3 regions of the Kitasatospora sp. NPDC091257 genome follow, and region 3 is predicted to be linked to each of the others. Evidence: riboswitches for the same ligand, from Rfam matches in the RefSeq annotation. Region 3 holds a riboswitch; each other region holds the start of a gene.
What was found. Region 3 has a riboswitch for cyclic di-AMP ahead of ACIQOV_RS05475 (NlpC/P60 family protein). Riboswitches for the same ligand answer to the same signal wherever they lie in the genome.
Positions count from the first base shown of each region.

Region 1: linked by a shared signal. The riboswitch ahead of ACIQOV_RS12895 (peptidoglycan DD-metalloendopeptidase family protein) and the one ahead of ACIQOV_RS05475 (NlpC/P60 family protein) in region 3 are both predicted to bind cyclic di-AMP.
Region 2: linked by a shared signal. The riboswitch ahead of ACIQOV_RS15550 (M23 family metallopeptidase) and the one ahead of ACIQOV_RS05475 (NlpC/P60 family protein) in region 3 are both predicted to bind cyclic di-AMP.

Region 1 is NZ_JBIVVI010000211.1:6,527-8,781, forward strand. Features, by position in the region: gene ACIQOV_RS12890 (MFS transporter) at 1-567, opposite strand, end outside; cyclic di-AMP (ydaO/yuaA leader) riboswitch at 859-1,059, shown strand; gene ACIQOV_RS12895 (peptidoglycan DD-metalloendopeptidase family protein) at 1,062-2,054, shown strand.
Region 2 is NZ_JBIVVI010000280.1:4,919-7,173, forward strand. Features, by position in the region: gene ACIQOV_RS15540 (alpha/beta fold hydrolase) at 1-151, opposite strand, end outside; gene ACIQOV_RS15545 (YiaA/YiaB family inner membrane protein) at 282-572, opposite strand; cyclic di-AMP (ydaO/yuaA leader) riboswitch at 782-940, shown strand; gene ACIQOV_RS15550 (M23 family metallopeptidase) at 953-1,801, shown strand; gene ACIQOV_RS15555 (hypothetical protein) at 1,924-2,255, opposite strand, start outside.
Region 3 is NZ_JBIVVI010000070.1:3,792-6,046, reverse strand. Features, by position in the region: gene ACIQOV_RS05475 (NlpC/P60 family protein) at 1-1,128, opposite strand, end outside; cyclic di-AMP (ydaO/yuaA leader) riboswitch at 1,139-1,292, opposite strand; gene ACIQOV_RS05470 (NlpC/P60 family protein) at 1,630-2,255, opposite strand, start outside.

The sequences.
Region 1 (2,255 bases), on a different contig from region 3:
GGTCACCGCGATCACGGCGGCGGCGAGCGGCAGGTTCAACAGGAAGATCCAGCGCCAGCCGGGGCCGTCCACCAGCCAGCCGCCGAGGAAGGGGCCGATCGCGGCGGACACCCCGCCGAGGCCGGACCAGAGCCCGACCGCGGCCGAGCGGTCGTCGGGGTGGAAGACGGCCTGGAGCATGGCGAGCGAGCCGGGGGTGAGCAGCGCCCCGCCGATGCCCTGGACGGCGCGGGCGGCGATCAGCACGTGGATGTTCGGCGCCGCGGCGCAGGCCGCGGAGGCGATGGCGAACCAGACCACGCCGATCAGGAAGACCTTGCGCCGCCCGTACCGGTCGCCGAGCGCGCCGCCGAGCAGGATCAGGCCCGCCAGGGTGAGCAGATAGGCGTTCAGAGTCCATTGCAGGGACGCCAGGGAGGCGCCGAGGTCGGCGCCGATCCGGGGCAGGGCGACGTTCACCACGGTGCCGTCGAGCATCGCCATGCTGGAGCCGAGCACGGTCGCCAGTAGTACCCAGCGACCCTGCGCGGTGCCCAGGCGCAGGGTGCCGGCCTCGGAGGTGGCCACGGGCGAATCCTGCGCTGCCGGGGCGCACGTGACAAGGGTCACCGGTGGGTGTGTTGACGGTCGGCGGTGCGTGAACGGGTGGCTGCGGTCCGTCGCCGATCTCGGCGCAGGGTCGTGGATCAGTGGCGGGGGGTGAATGGGTTGTGTACGCACCGTGGGGTCCGGTCTGCGGAGGGTCACCGGAACGGGGGAGATGGTTGCCCTTTCAAGAGATCGACATTGCTTCACCCGAACGGATGGGTTTTAGTTCAGCGACCGCCCGGCCAGTCCGGACGGATCCACCGGGTGGAACGCCGAGTCCTGCCGCTGCCCGGTGGTTCGAAACGAACTCTGTACGGCAGGAGCGGGGGACCCACAGGTAAGTCGCCGGACCGGAGTTCGCGCCTCAGGGCGCGGGCGTCCAGGACCGGCTAGGGGTGAAGCCGCGCATGCGGCCGGGCAACTCCAGCCCGAACCCGACAGCTCACCTCGCAGGCGTCGGAGAGGAAAATTCCATGCCTGCTCAGGCTCGTCGTATCGCCCTGCCCCGCGCCGCCCGTATCGGCATCGCGACCGCCGTCACCGGTGTCTCCTTCGCCCTCCCGCTCGTCACCGCGGTGAGCGCCCAGGCCCACACCGTTCCGGCCGCCCCGGCCGCGCAGGCCGCCGCCTCCACGGACGCCAAGTCGGCCGCGCCGGCCGCTGCCCCGGCCACCCCGGCCGCGCAGGAGAGCTACCGCGTCGTCAGCGGCGACACCCTGTCCAAGATCGCCGACGCCAAGAACGTCGAGGGCGGCTGGCACGCGCTGTACGAGCAGAACCGCTCGGTGGTCGGTGCCAACCCGAACCTGATCTTCCCGGGCCAGCAGCTCGCGCTGTCGGGCCACGCCGCCGCGCCGGCCGCCGACGCCGCCCCGGCCAAGCCGGCCGCCCCGGCGAAGCCCGCCCAGCCGGCCGCTCCGGCGACCCAGGCCGCCAAGCCGCAGGCCCAGGTCCAGGTGAAGACCGAGGCCGCCAAGCCCTCCGCCCAGCTCCAGACCCAGCTGCAGGTCGCCGCTCCGGCCGCGGTCGTGACCGCCACTCCGGTCGCCGCCGCCACCTCCGGCTTCGTCGCCCCGCTGGCCAACCCGAAGCTCGGCACCGCCTACGGCGTGGCCGGCTCGATGTGGGCCTCCGGCCACCACACCGGCCAGGACTTCGTCGCCTCCACCGGCACCCCGCTGCGCGCCGTCGCCAACGGCGTCGTGGTCAAGGCCGGCAACGGCGGCGCCTACGGCAACGAGGTCGAGATCAAGCTCGCCGACGGCCACTACGCCGAGTACGCGCACCTCTCCTCGATCGGCGTGAGGATCGGTCAGGCCGTCACCGTCGGCCAGCAGATCGGCCTCTCCGGCGCCACCGGCAACGTGACCGGCCCGCACCTGCACTTCGAGATCCGCAACGGCTCGGAGTACGGCTCGGACATCAACCCGGTCGCCTACCTGCGCGCGCACGGCGTCGCGCTCTGACCCGGGGCCGCTGAGCCCCGAGGGTTTTCGGAACCACCGCTGCTGCGGGGCGAATCGATCCTCCGGGATGGTCATGTCGGGTGACCGCTCGACCGGGTGATCGCCGCACGGCGGACATGGGCGCGGGACACGCCCAGGCCGGCCCGGCCGTACGAGGACCTCCTCGTGCGGCCGGGCCGGCCGCTGCCGTTTCCGGGCCCG
Region 2 (2,255 bases), on a different contig from region 3:
GCGGACGCAGGTGCCGGTAGGCGGCCCGGCTGTCGAGCATGCCCGGGAGCAGGACGACGGGGGTGCCGTCGCCCTGCCGGGTGTCGTCGAAGGCGATCCGGCCGCCGGGAACGGTCAGGTACTGGGTGCTCGGGGTGATGGTGCCGTTCATGGGGTCCTCCTCGGGCCGCCGGTGCGGGACATCGGCGCGCGGGCCGATAGCCATAAAGCTAAGGCTAATAGCCTTAGCCGTCAAGCGAACGGCCGGGTGAGGGGTGGAGCGGAAGGAGCGGAAGGGATGATCAGACTCCCTCCACCTTGAACGGGTCGTGCTCGCTGAGCAGCTTCTCCAGCCTGGCCTGGTCCACCCGGGTGACCATCTCGTTGGACTCCTGCCGGTCCCGGATCACCTTCGCCAGCGTGAACGCCGAGGTGACGGTGTAGAGGAGGCCGATCCCGAGGAAGGCCCTGGTCCATCCGCCGACCGGCAGGTAGGCGATCCCGACGGCGAGGGCGACGCCCGACAGGGCGAAGGAGAGGACGGCCTGGATGTGGTACGCGGCCGTGGTGCGGGTCTGCATCGATGTGCTCATGGCGCCAGGATGTGGCCGCCCGGCCGGGGTGCACATGAGTAGGAGTACTCAGATGGGACCGTGCGCGAGGGGGGTGTTCGCCGGTGTCGTTCGTTGACGTCCGATCACTTTGCCCTAGGCTGCTCCGAACGGATGGCTTGGAATCAGAGCCTCCTAGGATTAACGTTTGATAACGCAGCGCGGTTGTCAACGCCGTACCCAGACGGCACCGTGCGCCGTCGCCTAATCCCGCCGACCCGCCTCCGGGCAGGTCAGGGAGCCGGGGAACCACGTTCCTTGGGGTGAATCGGCGGGGCCCCGGCCCAGCCGTAGGAGACCTTCCTGCTCCGAACCCGTCAGCTAACCCGGTAGGCGCGAAGGAAGGAAAGGAGCGCGCCTCCGTGGCGTCGACGCACACCCCGGCACACCCGGCCGGCTTCGCAGCCGGTACCCAGCTCCTCGACCACCCCGGCACGGACGGCCCCGAGGCCTTCGGCCCGGAGGACTTCCCCGCGGAGGTCGAGACCAACCGCCACCGGATGCCGCGTCAGACCCGCGGAGCCTCCCCACTGCTCGGCGTCACCGCCGTCGCCGCCACCCTGGGCGCCACCGGCTTCGCCTCGGCGACCCCGGCCGCCGCCCCCGCCGTCGAGGCCCCGGACGAGACCCCGGTCGCCCTCTCCGCCGACCCCGGACTCGCGCTCGCCGCCCGCATCCAGCACCAGGCCGACAGCCAGCGCACCGCCGCCGAGGAGACCGCCCGGCTCCAGGCCGCGCAGGAGGCGGAGGCCAAGGCCGTCGCCAAGGAGGCCGAGGCCAAGCGCGCCGCCGAGGAGGCCGAGCGGGTCAAGGCCGCCGCCCTCACCCTCCCGGTGAAGGACTACCGGCTCTCCGCCCACTACGGCCAGAGCGCCCGCTACTGGGCCAACCTGCACACCGGCCTGGACTTCGCCGCCGACACCGGCACCCCGGTCTACGCGCTCGGCCAGGGCACCATCACCTCGGCCGGCTGGGCCGGCTCGTACGGCTACCGGATCGTCGAGACCCTGCCCGACGGCACCGAGATCTGGTACTGCCACCTCTCCTCGATCACCAAGGGCTCCGGCAAGGTCGCCCCCGGCCAGCAGATCGGCAAGGTCGGCGCGACCGGCAACGTCACCGGGCCGCACCTGCACATGGAGGTCCGCCCCGGCGGCGGCGCCCCGGTCGACCCGGAGCCCTGGCTCCAGCAGCGCGGCCTCAACCCCTGACCCGCGCGAGAAACCCGGTGCACCCGCGAGAGGCCCGCGCACCCGCGCGAGAAACCCGACGCGCACGCGAGAAGGCCCCGGCCCGGAGCAGCGGCTCCGGGCCGGGGCCTTCGTGCGAGGTCTCACTCCTCGGCGGGCAGCTGCGCCAGGTACGCCTCGATCTCCTCCTGGCCCGGCTCCGGCGCCAGCTCCGGGAACTCCGTCACCAGCAGCCGGGGCAGCCCCGGCACCGTCCACCCGCCGAACAGGTCGAGCGCCGCGTCGACCGCCGCCTCCTCGAACTGCCCGAAGTCCCCGGCCAGTTCGTCCGGCATCGGCCGCCCCTGCGCGGTCAGCTCGGCCAGGTTGCGGTAGCTGCGCCGCATCAGGCCCTGCTCCAGCAGCCGCCGGGCGCCGTCCGTGGCCATGCCGACCGACAGCACCCGGCCCGGGCCCCAGCCCTGCTCGTCCGGCT
Region 3 (2,255 bases):
CACGATGGAGGCCAGCGGCATGTTGGTGACGGCCTCGTAGCGCACCGACGCGCCCGGCTTGGGCGCGTGCAGCACCTGGCCGTTGCCCGCGTAGATGCCGACGTGGTGGGCGTCGGTGTAGAAGATCAGCAGGTCGCCGGGCTGGGCCTGGGAGATGTCCGAGCCGATCCGGGTGCCGGCCGAGGCCTGCGCCTGCGAGGTGCGCGGCAGCGACACGCCCGCCTGGTTGAACGCCCAGACCATCAGGCCGGAGCAGTCGAAGGAGCCCGGGCCGGTGGCGCCCCAGACGTACGGGCTGCCGATCTTGGAGGCGGCGGCCGAGAGCGCGGCGGCACCGCGCGAGCTGCCCGGGGCCACCTTCACCGGGGAGGAGGCGGTCGAGGCGGACGAGCCGGACGAGCCGGTCGCGAGGTCGCCGCGGCTGTTGTCGCGGGAGGCGCGGTCGGCCTGCTGCTGCTGGGCCTGGGCGGCGTCGGCCTTGGCCTTGGCGTCGGCCGCGGCCTTCTCCTCGGCCTGGCGCAGCGCCTGGCGCTCCTGCTCGGTCAGCGTGTTGAGCAGGTCCTGGGCCGCCTTCAGCTTGCCCTGGACCTCCTCCTTGGAGGCCTTCAGCTGCTGGGTGGTCGACTCCAGCTCGGCGAGCTTGCCCTGGGCCTCGTTGCGGTCCTGGTCGAGCTTGCGCTGCTGCTCCTGGAGCTCCTTCAGCTGACCCTTCTGGGTGCTGCCGGCCTGGTTCAGCGCGTCGGCCTGGCTGAGGAAGGTGTCCGGGCTGGAGGAGAACATCAGCTGGACGGTCGGGGATATGCCCCCGTTGCGGTACTGCTCGCCGGCGATCTCGGCCAGGCCGCCCTGGAGCTCGGTGACCTGGGCCTGCTGACGGGCCACCTGGTCCTGCATGCCGGAGACCTGCTTCTCCAGCTCCTGCTGCTTGGCCTGGGCCGCGTTGTAGTTCTCGGTCGCGATCTCGGCCTGCTCGTTGAGCTGGTCGACCTGCCCCTTGACCTGTTCCTTGGTCGGCTGCGGGTCGGCGTGGGCACCTTGAGCGGAGAGGACGACGGCTGCCGCGGCGACACCGGTCAGGATCGAGACCCGGGCGCGGCCTGCGGGCTTGGGACGACGATGGGACGCCACGAAGGCGGACTCCTTCTTCCTACGTCCGCCTACCGGGTGAGCTGACGGGTTCGGGCCGGAAGCATGCCCTACGACGCCTCACGGCCGTTCCATCGGCCGACCTGGCGTCGATTCACCCCGGAGGAACGTGGTTCCCCGGCTCCGCTCCGCAGCGCCCCCAAACCACTGGGCTCCCCTGTCGGGCAGTCGCTTCGACCTGCCCCGCTGCCTCACGAACTCGACGGTAACCACCGCCGCCACCCTGGCTGGGCGATCGACAGTGCGGTGGTTCAGGGCACGACCCTAGTAACTGAACCGTGATCCGTTCAAATCCTTGTCAGAAAAAAGACCGAAGATTTCCCAAGTTCTTCTGTGAAAATGACCGATGGTGACCACTGGCACACAGAAGGCTGATCAGTTCTCAGCATGTGGCCGCGAAGGGGCGGAAAGCCGAACGCCACCCCCGCGCGAGGGGTGGCGCTTTTCACAGCCCCCGGAGGGGCCCGCGGGCGTGTCGGGCCGTCAGACCCGGCGGATGGTGTTGATCGACATCGCGTCGGCCTTCATCACCTTCACCACGTCACCGGTGTGCGGCGCGTGGACCACCATGCCGTTGCCGATGTACATCCCGACGTGGTGCATGTCGTTGCCGTAGACCACCAGGTCGCCCGGCTGGGCCTGGTCCAGCGAGGGCACCCGGGTGCCGTAGTGGCCCTGCTCCTGCGAGGTGCGCGGCAGCGAGACGCCCGCCTGCCCGTACGCCCAGACCATCAGGCCCGAGCAGTCGAAGGTGGTCGAGCCGGTGGCGCCCCACACGTACGGCGAGCCCTGCTTGCTCATCGCCTTGGCCATCGCCACGGCCGCGTAGCCGCTGGCCGGCGGCAGGCTGCTGAGGTCGACCCGGTCGCTGCCGCGGGAGGCGCGGTCGTCCTGCGCCTGCTGGGCCTTCAGCGCGGCGCGGTCGGTGGCGCTCAGCGAGTTCAGCAGGTCCTGGGCGGCCTTCAGCTTGGTGTTGACGTCCGCCTTGGCCTGGTTCAGGTCCTTGGTGGTGGTGTCCAGCGAGGCGAGCACGGCGGAGGCCTCGACCTTCTCCTGGTCCAGCCGGCGCTGCTGGTCCAGCAGCCCCTTGAGCGCCTCGGCCTGGCTGC